2 regions of the Paraburkholderia sp. MM6662-R1 genome follow, and region 1 is predicted to be linked to the other one. Evidence: predicted binding sites of a transcription regulator. Region 1 holds the regulator's gene; the other holds the start of a gene.
The links. The regulator FNR, encoded in region 1, switches genes on or off when oxygen is low (the NO sensors DNR and NnrR bind a similar motif). The targets are predictions, from matches to a motif close to TTGATNNNNATCAA.
Positions count from the first base shown of each region.

Region 2: the regulator FNR is predicted to act here: its motif matches at 6,132-6,145, upstream of OKW39_RS33075 (universal stress protein).

Region 1 is NZ_JBNDLV010000003.1:1,301,812-1,310,283, reverse strand. It holds gene OKW39_RS29005 (FAD-binding oxidoreductase) at 1-725, shown strand, start outside; partial or broken gene OKW39_RS29000 (RNA polymerase sigma factor) at 781-900, shown strand; gene OKW39_RS28995 (DUF3564 domain-containing protein) at 950-1,324, opposite strand; gene OKW39_RS28990 (zinc-dependent alcohol dehydrogenase family protein) at 1,756-2,745, shown strand; gene OKW39_RS28985 (universal stress protein) at 2,905-3,906, shown strand; gene OKW39_RS28980 (universal stress protein) at 3,957-4,427, shown strand; partial or broken gene OKW39_RS28975 (hypothetical protein) at 4,387-4,527, opposite strand; gene OKW39_RS28970 (PAS domain-containing sensor histidine kinase) at 4,461-5,561, opposite strand; gene fnr (fumarate/nitrate reduction transcriptional regulator Fnr) at 5,684-6,466, opposite strand; gene OKW39_RS28960 (two-component system response regulator) at 6,483-6,890, opposite strand; gene OKW39_RS28955 (universal stress protein) at 7,211-7,672, shown strand; partial or broken gene OKW39_RS28950 (universal stress protein) at 7,880-8,251, opposite strand; gene OKW39_RS28945 (universal stress protein) at 8,275-8,472, opposite strand, start outside.
Region 2 is NZ_JBNDLV010000004.1:696,685-705,156, forward strand. It holds gene OKW39_RS33040 (extracellular solute-binding protein) at 1-788, opposite strand, end outside; gene OKW39_RS33045 (SMP-30/gluconolactonase/LRE family protein) at 1,037-1,981, opposite strand; gene OKW39_RS33050 (dihydrodipicolinate synthase family protein) at 1,978-2,967, opposite strand; gene OKW39_RS33055 (helix-turn-helix transcriptional regulator) at 3,472-4,176, shown strand; gene OKW39_RS33060 (hypothetical protein) at 4,160-4,477, opposite strand; gene OKW39_RS33065 (acyl-homoserine-lactone synthase) at 4,634-5,227, shown strand; gene OKW39_RS33070 (FadR/GntR family transcriptional regulator) at 5,283-5,972, opposite strand; gene OKW39_RS33075 (universal stress protein) at 6,254-6,721, shown strand; gene OKW39_RS33080 (helix-turn-helix domain-containing protein) at 6,943-7,710, shown strand; gene OKW39_RS33085 (SUMF1/EgtB/PvdO family nonheme iron enzyme) at 7,825-8,472, shown strand, end outside.

The DNA of each region.
Region 1 (8,472 bases):
GGTGCGGCATGACGGACTGCGCGGCGGTGACCACGCTGCTCGGCCGCGCGCAGGAGCGGCTGCCGGCCGGCGTGTCCGCGTTCGAGGTCATGTGGCCGAGCTATTGCGACTTCGTGCGGCAACGCCTGCCCGAACTGCGCGTGCCGCTCGCGAGCGATCACGCCTACTACGTATTGCTCGAGACTTGCGGCGCGGACCCGGAACGGCAGTCGGCGGCTTTCGAGGAATTCCTCGCCGACATGTTGAACGCCGGCGTGATCGCCGACGCCGCAATCGCGCAATCGGACGCGGACGCCGCGGCGTTCTGGGCGATTCGCGACGCGCCAGCCGAATATCCGCGCCTGATTCCGGGACGCATCTCGTTCGACATCAGCTTCGCGGTCGCGCAGGCGGGCGACGCGGCGCAGCGCTGCGACGAGCGGTTGCGCGCGCGCTGGCCGCAAGCGACGATCCTCGTCTATGGGCATCTCGGCGACGGCAATCTGCACGTGGTGGTGCAAGAACCTGGCTGGACCGACGAGGCCATCGACGACGTCAAGCGCGTCGTCTATGAACTGACGGGGGAAATGGGCGGCTCGGTATCGGCCGAGCATGGGATCGGCGAGGAGAAGCTGAGCGTGCTCGGCCTGTCACGCTCGCCGGCCGAACTCGCCGCGATGAAGGCGATCAAGCTCGCGCTCGATCCGCACAATCTCCTGAACCCTGGCAAGGTGATCGCGATGTAGTGTGCGCGGCGCGAATCTGCGTGCGCAGCCACGGCGCTTTCAGCAGCTCGGGAACGCGCGCAGCATGTTGCGCGAGTCGCTTGCTCAGGCACTCGATCTCGCCGAGCGCGACGTGTTCGAATTCGGCGGGGCGCAGTGCGATCGCATCGTTGTGAGCGTACTCACGGAAATATCCGGCGGCGCGTCATGGCATCGGCGACGCGGTACGCCGGAGCTGTGCCGATTCAGGCGTCTTCGCCGGTTGCGAATACGCCGTTTTCCGGTGCCGTCCGTTCGACGTCGATGCATTGCACGCGCCAGTGGCCGCTCGCGAGGATGCGGCCGTGCTCGGCGCACCACTGCACGCGGCCGACCTCGCCTTCGAACGGCCCGTCGAGCTGATTCAGATCGAGCCCCTCGAGCACGCAGACCGGCGCGGAGCTATGCGGCGCGCACACGAGCGTATTGCCGCAATCCATATGCAACGCGCCCCATTCGGGCAACTCGAGCCCGAAATGACCTTCGCGCGACCATTGCCGCGTGTCCTTGTCGAGCCAGAGAATGGCGAAGGCCATCGGGTTGACACGATCGAACGTGTCGAGATGAACAGTCAAACGCATGACATGTCTCCGCAATGTATACAACTGATTCGCATTGCCGGCGCCATCGCGCGTCGGCAGCGGGCCCGCTGCGTGCGCATCGAGTCCTTATTGGCTAAGTACCCATTGCACGAGCGTGTGCGCGTCCTGCGCCGATAACGGCCCACCGCGCTCGGCTCGGGCTCGCCATAGGCAACGCCGGCCGTCAGCGCGCACGCCGAGCACACGAGCAGACAGTTTCGGATTCGCGCAATCACGGCACGTACTCCCGTATCAGGAATAAGATCAGTGTACGGGCGGCGAAACGCCCCTTATTGACTTCGATCAAACGGTCTACGGCGCGGGCCGATCGCGCGACACAATGGCGCGCCTACGCTGATGAGAACGGCGCGCGCCTCGCTGTCCGCCATGACGGCAGCTTGTCGCCGCCGAAGCATCTGAAGGAGAACCCGATGCGAGCGATGGTGTTCGACGGCAGCTCGGCGACGCTGACCGAGCGGGAAGTGCCTGATCCGCGGCCCGGTGCCGGGGAGATCCTGATCGACGTTCATGCGTGCGGCGTGTGCCGCACGGACCTGCATCTGGTCGACCGCGAGCTCGAGCATCCAAAGCGGCCGGTGATTCCCGGCCACGAAATCGTCGGCGTGGTGGCCGAATTGGGCGCGGGCGTCAGCGGTTTCACGGTGGGCGAGCGGGTCGGCGTGCCGTGGGTCGGGCGCACCTGCGGCCACTGCCGCTACTGTCTGTCCGCCCGCGAAAATCTCTGCGACGACGCTGGCTTCACCGGCTACACGATCGACGGCGGCTACGCCGAGCGCACGGTCGCCGACAGCCGCTACTGCTTTCATCTGCCGCCGCACTACAGCGATGTCGAGGCCGCGCCGCTGCTGTGCGCGGGTCTGATCGGCTATCGCACGTTGAGCATGGCGGGCGACGCCGAACGGATCGGCATCTACGGTTTCGGCGCGGCCGCGCATCTCGTCGCGCAGGTGGCGCGTCACCAGCAGCGCACCGTCTATGCGTTCACGCGTCCCGGCGACCACGCGGCCCAGCAACTCGCGCTGCGCCTCGGCGCGGCATGGGCCGGCGGCAGCGACGAGGCACCGCCCGGCGAACTCGACGCCGCGCTGCTGTTCGCGCCGGTCGGCGCACTGGTGCCGCTGGCGTTGCAGGCGGTCGCGAAAGGCGGCGTGGTGGTGTGCGGCGGCATTCATATGAGCGACATTCCGTCGTTCCCGTACGCGTTTCTGTGGGGCGAGCGGCGCGTGGTGTCGGTCGCGAATCTGACCCGCGACGATGGGCTTCAGTTCATGCGCAGCGCCGCCGAGATGCAGCTCGCGATCGAGACGACGACTTACGCGTTGCGCGACGCGAACCGCGCGCTCGACGATCTGCGCAACGGCAACCTGACCGGCGCGGCCGTGCTCGCGGTCCGCCCGTGATCCGCTAGCGAGCCGTTGGCGCTTGATACAGATCAAGCCGCGCGCCGCGTCGGCGTTCATTCATGTAAGCGCGAACCGTTGGCGTCCCCGTCACGGGCCGAGGTGTGAAGCGACGCGCTTGACGCGCCGCCTCGCGGTGCGACGATCCGAGGAGAGCCGATGAACACTGCTGCCGGGCGCAACACCTTCCACCGCGTGATGATCGCGTCCGCGGGCGGCAGCGGACTGCCGCTCGGCACGCGCGTCGCCCGGCAGTTGGTCGCGGCGGATGCGCGCTTTCGTCTCGTCGATATCGTTTGCAATCCTGCCGCGCTTTATCCGACGCTGATGCTCAGCTATCCGGACTGGTGCGAGGCGCATCGCGCGATGCTGCACGGCGCGCAGGCCGCGCTGCGCGACGCGGTGATCGCGTTGCACGGCGTCGTCGCGGCGACCGACGCCGAGATCGTCGATCTCACCGCGCTGCATCAGGGCGCGGCCGAAGCGCTCGCTCACACGGCGACGCAATGGGACGCGGATCTGGTCGCGGTGGCCGCGCATCCGCGTGAACATCGCTGGGACAGCCGTATCGATCCCGAGGAACTGGTCGCGTCGATCGGGCGTCCGGTGCTGTACATGCCGGCGAGGTCGACCGACGCGAGCGATGCCTCGGCGGTGAGCCGCGTGCTGGTCGCGATCGATGGCAGCGACACCGCGCTCGACGCGCTGCGCACCGCGCTCGCGGTAGCGCCGCCCGACGCGCGCATCAAGGTCGTCTACGCGGCCGACGACCGCTTCGCGTGGTGCGAATGGCTGCCGTTCGAAGTCGTGTCGCAGCATCGAATCGATGTCTTGCGGCGCGGCGCGGCGATGCTCGAACAAAGCCGGCGCGCGGCCGAAACCGCGTTGCTCGAGTTCGACGATGATTGCGGCGATGCGTCGAGCGCGATTCTCGACGAAGCGCAACGCTGGCACGCGGACCTGATCGTGATGGGTTCGCACGGCATGCGCGGCGCGCCGCACCCTTTGCCGGGGCACGTGACGTCGCGCACGCTGCGCGACGCGGCGTGTCCCGTGCTCGTGTGTCCGCGCGGCGCGTCGTCGTTGCGGGCGGACGACGTGCCGCACGGCGAGTGGCGGGAGCCGTATCTGGGCAGTCCGGGCGGGCCCTTTTATCTGTAGCAGGGGCGCGCCACGCGCGTTGACAAATCCAACCTCAGTGGAGAATCGGCATGTACCAACATATCCTCGTCGCGCTAGACGGCAGTACTTTCTCGAAACGCGCGCTGAAAGAAGCGGTGAATCTCGCCGCGTTGACGAAGGGCGTCGTGCATCCGGTTTATGTGGTCGACAAGACGCCGCTCTTTTCCTATGCCGGCTATTACGACCCGCTCACGCTCGTCGAAGCCTTGCGCCAGGACGGCCAATTGGTGCTGGAGGAGGCCGAACAGGCCTGCGCCGCCGCCGATGTGCCTTGCCGCCCTGAAATGATCGAGTCGGAGAGCCTGTCCGACGACGTCGCCGCGATCGTGCTGCGCCACGGCGAGCAGATCCACGCCGATCTGCTTGTGCTGGGCACGCATGGGCGACGCGGCGTGCGGCGCCTCGTGATCGGCAGCGTGGCGGAGCGGGTGCTGCGTTTCTCGACCTGTCCGGTGCTGCTCATGCGCGAGCCAAGCACCGAGGATGCGCCAGCAGAGTAACCCGCGACAGCGGGGCGCGGCAGCGCGTGAGCATTACGCGAGCGCGTCGGCCGGTATCTGGATCGAGATCCTGAAGCCATGGCCCGGCGAGCTGGTGAACGACACGTTGCCGCGCAATTGCCGCACGCGTTCGCGAATGCCGAGCAAACCGAATGAATCTGTTCCCTGCGACCGATCCAGCGCGACACCCACGCCGTCATCCTCGATATCGAGCGATACGATGGGGTCCGCGCAGGTCATGTCGATGCGTACGCGGCTGGCCTTGGCGTGCCGCGCGACGTTCGTCAACGCCTCCTGAACGATGCGAAACAGCGCCGTCGCCGCGAATTCGCCGCACACCGGCTCGGCCGGTTCGAGATGCACGCTCGAGCGCACGTCGTAGCGTTTCGTGAAGTCTTCGGCCAGCCAGTCGAGCGCGGCGGCGAGCCCGAGGTCGTCGAGCAGCGGGGGCCGCAGATCGGCGGCGATACGCCGCAGCGAAGCGGCCATCCAGTCGATCTGCTTTTGCAGTTCATGCGTCTGCGCGGCCAGCGGCTCGGTGTCGGCCTGGCTTTTCAGCTTCGCTTCGAGCAGCGCGACGCTCATTTTCAGCGCGGTCAGCCGTTGGCCGAGATCGTCGTGCAGTTCGCGCGCCATACGTTTCTGCTCGTTTTCGCGGGCGATCTGCACGTGGGTGGATACCTGATCCGCGCGTTCGAGTTCCGCGAGGCGCATACGTTCGGTCAGGTCGCGCGTGATCTTGGCGAAGCCGAGCAGCGCGCCCGACGCGTCGTGCACGGCGGAAACGACCACGTTGGCCCAGAAACGCGAGCCGTCGCGACGTACGCGCCAGCCCTCGTCCTCGGTGCGGCCTACGGCTGCGGCGATTTCCAGTTCGCGGGCGGGCTTGCCGGCCGCGATGTCTTCCGGGGTATAGAACTTCGAGAAATGCTGGCCGATGATTTCTTCGGGCGTGTAGCCCTTGATGCGCTGTGCGCCGGGATTCCAGCTGGTCACGCGGCCGGACACGTCGAGCATGAAGATCGCATAGTCCTGAACCGCATCGATCAACATGAAATAGCGATCCTCGACTGGCCCATCCGAAACGGACGCCGCACTGCTGAAGCAGAAAGACTCGCCGCTCGACAGACCCATCGCTCCTCCGGGCGGTCACGCAAGGCCGCGCACCGCAATGCACCGAGTTATATCAGTTCGGGAGCGCTTGTTCCACCCGGCATGTCCCGCGAACGAACGTGAGGCGAGCGTCGCGTCGGCGTTCAAACCCGAGCCAGTCCTTCCGCGTCTTCGATGCGGATCGTTTTGCCGTTCGCCTTGACGAGGCGCTCGCGCTGGAACTTCGAGAACATCCGGCTCACCGTTTCGAGCTTCATGCCCAGAAAGCAGCCGATTTCCTCGCGGGTCATGCGCAAATGAAACTCCGCCGCGGAAAAGCCGCGCGCCTTGAAGCGCTTCGACAGATTCAGCAGAAACGTCGCGACGCGCTGTTCGGCGCTCATCGTGCCGAGCAGCATCATCTGGCTCGATTCGCGCACGATCTCGCTGCTCATCATCTGGTAGATGTGATGCTGCATCGGCTTCATCTCGCGACAGATTGCTTCGAGTTGCGCGAACGGAATGATGCACACGACGCTGTCTTCGAGCGCGATCGCATCGCAATTCTGCTTGCCCTCGCCGATGCCGTCGAGGCCGAGCGAGTCGCCGGCGATCTGGAAGCCAGTCACGTGCTCGCGGCCGTCGCGATGCATGACCACGGTCTTGAACGATCCGGCGCGGATCGCGTAGATGCTTTGAAACGCGTCGCCCGCGCGATACAGCGCGTCACCGCGTTTGATCGAGCGCGTCGAGCAGATCAACGTGTCGAGTCGGCTCAGTTCGTCGGATGTCAGCTCGGGCGGCATGCAGATCGCGCGCATCGCGCAGGTGGAGCAGCGCGTCACGGCGTAGCGTGTGGCCGCGGTGCGTGGCACGACGTGGATCGGTACGACGTGCGAACTGCGGGGCGCGTCGTGGCGGGGTTCACAGACTGTGGCAACTTGCATGCTCGGCTCCTGGCGCTCAGACCGGATGCGCACGACGCGCATAGGCAATCGCTTCGATGGCACGGCAGGCGAGTTCGAACTCCGAGGTCTTGTCGAAGCAGAAGTCGGCGCCCGCCGCTTCGCACGCTCGGCGAAACGCCGTCGTGCAATGATTGGTCAACACGATGCTGACGATGGACGGCCGCACCCGCGACAGCGCCGCGAGCAGCAGCAGATTGGTCTTGCCCGAGAAGCACGGGTCCAGCACCGCGACATCGGCGCGACTCGCGACGATGTCGTCGAACGTGTGCTCGACGCCGGCGGACTCGCCGGCGATTTCGATGCCGGGAATCAGCGCGATCAGGCAAGCAAGCCGGCGCCGGACCTCGGTCGCATCGTCGACGAGGAAGACTCTCGATAAGGTGGCTGGCGGGGCGGTGTCCATACCGACCAGTATTGGCGACCTCATCTCAGAAATATATCGGCGGGGATTTAAGCGGCGCTAGGAGTTCGGGTAGTGTTGTAGGAATATTCCTAGTGCATGGCTGGCGATGGGGTATGTAGCCGAGTGCGAGTACACGGCTACTTTCGACGTGACGGCTTCGAAAGTCGCAGGCATGCAGTTGATCAAGTAATCACGGAACGAGCCGATAAAGACCCATTGACCTGCGTCAAGCCGCGCGGCGGCGCGCGCTTCACACTGTCGGCGCGGACACGCGACGGCACCGCTTCGGTTCATGCCAGCGCTTTCACAGGGAGTCCAACATGTATGCACGAATTCTGGTTGCGCTCGACGACAGTCCCAGCGCGCAGCGCGCCTTTGCCGAGGCGCTGAAGCTCGCGAAGCTGACGGGCGCCACACTCGAAGCCTGCTGCGTGGTAGGGCACGGCAAGTGGTCGGACAATGCCGATGTGGCTTTCGAGCCGGAACCGGCGACCGCGGCGCAAGAATTCGCCAGCCGCGCGCTCGATGCACCGCGCGAGTTGATGCGCGAGGCGCAGGTGCCCGGCGGCGTGCGGGTGATCGACGCGTACGCCGAAAGCGTGTCCGCGGTGCTCGCGCGCGTCGCCGACGAAATCGAAGCCGATCTGATCGTGATGGGCACGCACGGCCGCCACGGCGTGCAGCGCTTTCTGCTCGGCAGCGTCGCGGAGTCGCTCGTGCGTGCGACCGACAAGCCGGTGCTGATCGTGCGGCATGACGAACCCGGGCACGCGCGGCCCTGAAGCGCCGCGTCGCGCAGCCGTGGCGCGATCGCGTAGGAGCGGCCGCGCAGCAGCCTGGTTTTCGCGGCTCAGCTCAGGTGAGTTCGTTTTCGGCGCAGGCCGGGACTGACCGATCGCGCGTCGCGCCGTTCGCGTGCGCGGGAACGCCATCAGCACCGGGCAGCTGGCGCTGCGCAGCACGCGCTCGGCGACGCTGCCGAGCATCAGTCGTTGAACACCACGGCGGCCGTGCGTGCCCATCACGATCGCGTCGGCGTGCCATTCGAGCGCCGCCTCGACGATGCGATGCGCGACGTCTTCGCCGGTGATCGCGGCTTCGACGGTGCGGGCCGTGCCCTTGATCCCGCGCGCGGTCATCCGGCTCTGGGCATCGGCCGCGATCCGCTTGCCTTCCTCGATGAAGGCGTCCTGGATCACGCAAGGGTCGAAGCCGGGCGCGTCGTAGGCGATGACGGGCACGTCGATCACGTACAGCGGCTGCAGCTCGGCGCCCGATTCGGCGGCAAGGGTCAGCGCGGCGTCGAACGCACGGGAGGCGGTGTCGCTGCCATCGAGCGCGACGAGTAGGCGGTGAAACATGGCGGACTCCTTAAGCGGTCACTTCAGTGCGACAACAGCACCGGCACGGTCATCGACTCGAGCATCGTGCGCGTCGCGCCGCCCAGTACGACTTCGTGCAGACGCGAATGCGCGTAGGCGCCCATCACGATCATGTCGCAGCCGAGGTCGGCCGCCTGCGACAGCAGCGCGTCGCCGACCGGCGTGCCGTCCGCGACGCTCAGTTCGCGCACGTCGATCTT
Region 2 (8,472 bases), on a different contig from region 1:
GCGCGCGGATTGATGTCCCAGCCGGTCACGGTCACGGTCATGTCGCGCGTGCCTTCGCCCAGTTCCTTCATCACCGCCGAGGTACCGCCCGGATAGTACGGTATGCAGTCGTTCAACTGCTTCAGGAACGCCCACGTCTTGTCCCAGCCGTGCACCGGGTCCTGCGGGTCCTTGTCGCCGAGCACGTAGGGCAAGCCCATCAGGAACGTGCGGCCAGGACCGGAATTGGCCGGCCGCGCGTAGATCAGCTTGTCGGGGTGGGCCTTGCACCATTGCAGCAGTTGCTCGGGTGTCTTCGGCGGATCGCTGACCTTGGCCGGGTTGTATTCGAGCAGCGGACCAGCCGGCATATACGCGACCTCGAGCCCGTAGCCTTGCGCGAGATCCTGCATCTTGCGCGGGCCCGGCGCGTACTTGTCGAGCACGCCGGGGAACTGCGCCGCGTTGTCGGGCAGCAGCTTGATCCACAGGTTCTGCTCGATGCCGGCCGCGAGCGCGTCGGTGCCGGTCAAAACGAGGTCGATATCGGAGCGGCCCGCGGCCTGCATCGCCTTGATCTTGCCGGGCAATTGCGGCGCGGGCGCGTTCGTGAACGTGATGTTCGCGACGAGATTCGGATTCTTCGCCTTGAACGCCTCGAAGCCCTTCTGCGTGAGTTGAAGATCGCCGGCCACGTCGACGATATTGATCGTGACCGGATCGGCCGCGTGCGCGGCAAGGGTGAACGCCGCGCTCGCGGCGATACAGACGGATACCAGCTTGAACGACAACCTGTGCGAAACAGTCATTGCGTCTCCTCGCTTCTTGGTATGGAAGCCCGCTGGTCGATGCGTTGCGGGCGGTGTCTTTCTACCAAGGGAACATAGCGAAGCGCAACAGCCGATGTCAAGCAAATAGTCGAGAGTGTGAGTCGGACGAGAAAATGGCTCGTTTTCCCTGAAATCCTTGTCGTTCAATGCCCGGGACCGCGGGTTAAGGGCAAACCCGAGCCCTCGCCGCGATAGCAATATATGTTGTCTGGTTAGCGGACAACTGCTCAACCTCCGCGCACGCCCTGCGTATTGACGAACAGCGAATACAACCCGTGGCTCGCCGCCATGAACAGACGGTTGCGATGCCGTCCGCCGAAGCAAACGTTCGCGCAACGCTCTGGCAACGCGATGTGGCCGAGCGGCTCGCCTTGCGGGCTGAACACGCGCACGCCGTCGAGCTCGTCGGTGCCCATGCCCCACCCGCACCACAAGTTGCCATGCGTGTCGACACGAAAACCGTCCGGGGTGCCCGGACCCGCGTCGATCAGCACGCGGTTGTTCGATAGCGTCGTGCCTTTGCCATTGGCCTCGACATCGAATACGCGGATCTTGCGCGGCTCGCCGCGCGATTGGACCACGTACAGCAGCGATTCGTCCGGCGAGAACGCGAGACCGTTCGGGGCGGACACGTCGTCGATGACCATCGACACCTCGCCCGACTGGCCGTCGATCCGATACACGCACGCCTTCAGCTCGGACTGCTGCTGCTCGCCCTCGTAGAAACCTTCGATGCCGAAGGTCGGGTCGGTAAACCAGATCGAGCCGTCCGATTTGACGACCACGTCGTTCGGCGAATTGAAGCGCTTGCCCTGATAGCGATCGGCGAGCACGGTAATCGAGCCGTCGTACTCGGTGCGCGTCACACGCCGCGTCAGGTGCTCGCAACTGACGAGACGCCCTTCGCGATCGCGCGTATGGCCGTTCGCATTGTTCGACGATTGACGGAACGTGCTGACCGCGCCCGTCGTTTCGTCCCAGCGCAGGATGCGGTCGTTCGGAATGTCGCTCCACAGCAGATAGCGGCCATCGCCGAACCACACCGGCCCCTCCGACCAGCGCGTGCCCTGATACAGGCATTCGACCGACGCCGACGCGATGATCAACGACTTGAAGCGCGGATCGAACACACGGATGGAGGGATCGGGATAGCGTCGGCTGTGATCGGTCATGGGGTTGTCTGCGTGTCGGAGCGGTTCGATTGGGTGGGCGCGAACTCGCGCTCGAGAGCGAGCAGCGTGCGCGCGGTCTGCGCGATCTTCGCATGATGCTCGCGCGGTGTCGAACTGAGCAGCGGCTGCAGCGGCCCCATGTCGGCGAGGCCCGTGAACGTGATTGCATCGTGCAGCACGCGGATCAGCGAGATGTCGTTGCGCAGCGTTTCGAGCGGCATGAACGTATCGTACAGACGTTGGGCGGTGTCGTGATCGGCGCTAACGGCGCTATCGGCGCTCCGGCCGCTTTGCACCGCGCGCAGCAGCGCCATCACCATGCTCGGCGCGATACAGCCGCTTCCGGTCGTCCACGCTGCGAGCCCGAACTCGCGCAGATGCACGAGCGCCGGCCGCTCGCCCATGCCCGATACGATCTTCGCGGCCGGCACGCGTTGCAGCAGCCGGCGCAGATACGGATCGTCAGCGGGGTTGTCGCGCGGGATCGCATATTTGACCGCGCTCAGCGTCCCACGCTCGACGAGCCGCGCGAGCGTATCGACAGCGACGTAGTTTTCGCTCTTGATATACAGCGTGAGCGGCATGCCGGCCGTGTCGGCGACCCGCGTGAGGCCCGTCTCGACGCCCTCGGACGTCGTGAAGCCGCCGAGCGGCAGCACCATCGCCGTGCGGTAACGCGTCTGCGCGAGGATGCGCGCCTGATCGAGCATCTTGCCGTAGTCGGGACCCAGCGCCGGAATCACCCGTGTCCCGGGACCCGCGGCCTCGGCGAGCAGGTCCAGCAGCTCGCGGTATTCGCTGACCGCGACGTGATAAAGGTTCGCATTGCCGCCATACAGTAGCGTGCGTACACCGCCCGCTTCGATATGGCGGATCAGCGCGAGATTCTGGGCAGGGTCGAGCGTGTAGTCGGCCCGGCGCGCGAGCGGCGGCACGGCCATGACCGACGCGGCGAACTCGCCGTCGCTAAGCGGTGATTCGTTCATGATGGTTGACGCGGAAACGCGCTAGGCGGAGGTTTCACGGTAGCATCGGCATCACAATGTTGTCAAACAACCTGCGCGTGACGATCGCCCAGCATGCCGTCGCGGCGAATTGCGCGGGAGCCGATCACGAAATTTCCGCGAGCAATAACCCGCTTTCCGAGATAATCGAGTAAACACGATTTAGTTTAAAGCGCGACGAAATAATGCTGTCAACGAAACATATTAAAATCTGTCGCCGGATGCCGATTAGCCGCGCCGCGCACCCGAGAAGCCCGGCCGGGTTAAAGATTTATTTCAATCAGGATAATAATAGGCGACGCCGGCGTTGCTATCACGTGGCGGCTATCGTTTACCCCGCGGCGCACCGGCGCATTACGTTCGAGTTTTTAGTGATAGATTATGCGGACCAAAAGAGCGGACCGAAGTTTGTCTGCCAATAACCGCGGACGGGATGTTTGCGAGCCTGAGAGAGCCAAAAAATTGCCGCTACACTTTATCGAGCAGATGGCACCGCTACTGGACGCCGCCGACGAGGCGGAATGGTTCGGCGTGATTACGGGCTTTGCCGAAACGTGGGGCTTCGACAAGATTCTGGTCGCGATGCTGCCGCGGCCAACCATGCGTCTCGAGGACGCTTACCTGCGCAGCACTTACGCACCGGCATGGCGCCAGACGTACGACGAGCAAGGCATGGTGCATATCGATCCGACGGTCGCACACTGCCTGTCACGCTCATCGCCGCTGGTCTGGACGCCCGAGATTTTCGCCAGCCCGGCGCAGCAATCCCTGTATGAGGAAGCTCGCTCGTACGGCCTGAGCGCGGGCGTGACGCTGCCAATTCATGGGCCGAATCAGGAAGCCGGCATGATGTGCTTCGTCAATGACGACAAGCCGTCAGACGGGTTCAGGCGCCATGTGAACGCCGCGTTGCCGAACCTCGTGCTGTTGCGCGACCTGGTGATCGACACCAGCAAACAGCATCTGAATTCACATGCGCAGACCTTGATGCCGAAGCTCACGCCGCGCGAGCGAGAATGTCTGAAATGGACCGCACGCGGCAAATCCACGTGGGAGATATCTCACATCCTGAGTTGCTCGGAAGCGGTGGTGAACTTCCATATGAAAAACATCAGGGCGAAATTCGGCGTGAATTCGCGGCGTGCGGCAGCCGTGATCGCGGCGCAGCTTGGGCTTATTGACCCGGGTTGAGCAGCGCGGCCGCGTCGCGGCTGTACATCACACGCTCGGCGCGACCCAGATCGGCGTCCGACACGGTCTTCATGAAGTACAGACCCAGCAGGATCGACACCGGCGCCGGGATCTCCGCGCCCGACTCGAAGCGGCTGCCGCGCGATTGCGTGACGCCAAAGCGAGCCCAGAAACGGCGCTGGCTCTCTTTTTTCTTCTTCCGATAGGCAATGATCAGAACGCGATCCACTGCCGAAGAGACCTCCGAAGGACGCGCCTGGAGGTGGGTTTGCGGTTGCCAGTGATTGTCGAGGAGTTCCATTTTGGACCCTTGTAGGTTGGGGGCGAAGACGTGTCTGAATTCTGATATACCCGATAAGCATCCACACCTATCCAGGTAGGTAGGTGGCGCAAAGATTCAGAATGCATAAGTTTTCCTGCGTATCTGGCAGCCCCCCAACGCGTACAGGAGAACGTCATGCAAACCACGATCCGAATTGGACTCCGGCAGGAATTCGACAACGAACTGATCAACGAGATGTACCGCTTGCGCGCCCGGGTCTTTCACGGCCGGCTCGGCTGGGAAATTCCGACCATCGCGGGAATGGAGATAGACGGCTACGACGCGCTCGGGCCGTACTACATGCTGATTCAGGGCGAAGACGAACGGCTGCGCGGCTGTTGGCGCCTGATGCCGACCGAAGGTCCGAACATGCTGAAAGACACCTTCCCGCAGCTACTGCATGGCGCGGCCGCGCCGGTCGGGCGACATATCTGGGAACTGAGCCGCTGGGCGATCGAAACCGGCGGTGAGGAACAGTCGTTTGGTTTCACGGATATGACAATCCGCGCAATTCAGGAAGTGATGCGCTTCGCGCAGCGCATGGGCATTACGCATTACGTCACGGTGACCACCACGCCGATTGAGCGCATGCTGCGCCGTGCCGGCCTCGACATCAGCCGGCTCGGGCCGCCGCTGCAGATTGGCATCGAGCGGGCCGTCGCGCTCGACGTCGCGGTGAGCGCGAAAACGCTGACCTCGCTGTTCGGGCCGGTCGCCGTCGCTGCTTGAGCCGCGCCGAAGCGCGGCCTGACAAAAGTCGCGACGCCTTCACCCGCGCGCGGACTCAGGAACCGAACATCCGTTCCAGCGCGTTCTCGAGATGCGCGCGCATTGCGGCCCCCGCGCCCGCCGCGTCCTTGCGGCGGATTGCGTCGAGCACCGCCATGTGTTCGGCCTGCACCAGCCGCTGCCGCTCCACCGTCTTGACGAGCGACAGATTGCGCGACAGGTTCATGCTGAACAGGATCTGCTCCTCGATGAACGACATCACCGTGATGAAAAACGGATTCTTCGACGCGCGCGCGACCGCCTGATGAAACAGGAAGTCATCCTTCGCGCCGATCCCCTGCGCCTCGATGATGCGCTCGAGCTCGTCCCACGCGTGCTGGATCGCGGCGATGTCGTCGGCGTCGGCCTTCAGCGCTGCCTGCGCGGCCGCGCCCGCCTCGGTCACGATGCGAAACTCATAGCAGCGGCGGATATCGGACAGCGTTTCGAGCGGCGCGAAGCGGCGTACGTCCGGATCGGGGCGCCGCGCGACGGTCGTGCCAGAGCCGTGCCGCGTCGAGATGATGCCGTCGGCCCGCAATCGCGCGAGCGCTTCGCGCACGGTCGGCCGGGACGTGGCGAAACGTTCCGCCAGCGCGTGCTCGGTCGGCAATCGCTCGCCTTCCTTGTACTCGCCTTCGAGGATGCGGTTGAGAATGTCGCCGTAGATCTGGTCGGGTAAGCCCTTGGTTTTTCGATCGTTCATCAGCGGACTGGCCAGCTTGTCTGAATATGGCTTGATTGTAAGGCCAACCCTGTTTCGGCTTCAGCAAAGTTTTACGGGTTGTAAGCATGCCAGGCTGCTTCGCGCACGCCGCCGGGTCCGCCATTTTGTCCGCGCCGCGCCGGAATATTTGGCAAATGTTTGATTTACATCCTGGTCCGGTGCATCTTTTCGGGCAATCATCTAAGCTTCATTGGTATAAAAGATCAATAAACCTGCCGCGGTTAGCAATGTGGCAGACGCATTTTTGACGCGGAGCCGATATGTACACACGCATCCTTGTAGCGGTCGACGGCAGCAATACCTCGCGCCGTGCGTTCGAAGCGGCGCTCGATCTCGCCAAATCGAATGGCGCGGTGTTGCGGCCATTTTATGTCGTCGAAAACACCCCGATGTACTTCGAGGCGCCCGGCTACGACCCGTCGATCCTGCGCAACCGCCTGATCGAGGAAGGCCAGGAGCTGCGTGCCGAGTTTTCGAAAGTGATGGCCGAGCAAGGTGTGAAGGGCGACCCGGCGGTCTCCGAGGCTTCGTCGCTCGGCGATGTCGCCGAGATCGTGCTGCAGGCCGCCGCCGAATTCAACGCCGACCTGCTCGTGATGGGCACGCACGGCCGGCGTGGCTTTCAGCGGCTGATTCTCGGCAGCGTCGCTGAACGCTGCGTGCGCCAGGCCACTCTTCCGGTTCTGCTGGTACCGTCCGCCGCGGGCACCGACAAGGAACCCGCCTGACTCTTTCATCAGGCGCAGGGCGGCACGCCACGCCCTGCCTTGCCGGAATCGAGCCACGCTACGCGTCGACGGGCGACGTCGATATAGGCCGCGGCGACTCACCTTCTCACCTTCGTCAGAGCACCGCCGTTGCTCGGACTGCCGAGCAGCGAACGCGTCACTTTGCCGCCAGTTGCGGGTCATAGCGGGTGGGACAATTTCACCACTACCAATAATCGAACATGCTGAATCCTACTGCTGTGACCCGTTCCTCGACCCGCTCCGCCGGCAACCGCGAGGCCGTGGCGGCACGCGCAGCCGCACGTACCGCCGCGCGCTGCTCCAGCTGTTCGATGCGTGAGATCTGCATGCCGCAGGGGCTGTCGGCGGAGGAACTGCCGAAGCTCGAAACGCTGATCTGTTCGGCGCGCTCGGTGCCGCGCGGCGAAGCGCTGTATCGCAGCGGCGACCGCTTCGACAATATCTACGCGGTGCGCTCCGGCTCGATGAAGACCGTGATGGTCCACCGCGACGGCCGCGAGCAGGTCACCGGGCTGCGTCTGGCCGGCGAGCCGCTCGGGCTCGACGGCATCAGCGCGGACCTCCATGCGTGCAGCGCCGTCGCGCTGGAAGACAGCACGGTGTGCATCGTTCCCTATAGCGCGCTGAAGCTGCTGTGTCGCGAAATCAGTTCGATCCAGGAGCGCATGCACAAGCTACTGGGCGCGCAGATCGTCAGCGAAGCCGCGCAGATGATGGTGCTCGGCTCGCTGTCCGCCGACGAACGCGTTGCCGCCTTCCTGCTGGACATGTCACAGCGCAATGCGCAGCGCGGCTACTCGTGGTCGGAGTTCAATCTGCGTATGACGCGCGAGGACATGGGCAGCTACCTCGGCATGACGCTTGAAACGGTCAGCCGTACCCTGTCAAGATTTCAAAAACGCGGCCTGATCGACACGCGGGGCAAACACATTCACATCGTCGATCTCCAAGGCTTGCGGCAAATCTAGCGGCCAGAGTGGCCTGGACGGTCGCGCTGTTAGTCTTGGCACGCCGCCTGCGAGCGGGTAGAGTTTTCAGACCGTCCCCCCACGGCAACCGTGTTGCATGGAGACCCGGCCCCAATGAATCGCGACCCTGTCCCGCATCATCCGCTCGTGCAGCGCCTGCTCGACGCGCGTCAAGTCACCGACGAACTGTTTGCGATCGTCAAACCCGACTACCTCTATGAACGGCCGATCCGCGAGCGTCACCGCGTCGTGTTCTACATCGGCCATCTCGAAGCGTTCGATCGCAATTTGCTCGACCAGCGTCTGTTCGATCTGCCGGCTTTCGCGCCGGAACTCGACCAGTTGTTCGCCTTCGGCATCGATCCGGTAGACGGCGGCTTTCCCACCGATCAACCCGGCGATTGGCCGTCGCTCGCCGCCGTGCGCGAGTACGCGACGCGCGCGCGCCGGCAGATCGACACCGCGCTCGACGAACTCGGCAGCCCGGCGCACGACGAGGCGGCCGTGCAGCTGCTGAACGTCGCGATCGAGCATCGGTTGATGCATGCGGAAACGCTCGCGTACATGCTCCATCAGTTGCCACTCGCGCAGAAGAACACCGCGTTGCGCGAGCCGGTGGTGACGAGCGATGAGCAGCGCGACGCGTTGTCGTCGATGGTTAGCGTGCCGGCCGGCACGACCGTGCTCGGCATGCCGCGCGAGGCCGGCCGCTTCGGCTGGGATAATGAGTTCGGCGAAATGAGCGTGGACGTGCCCGCGTTC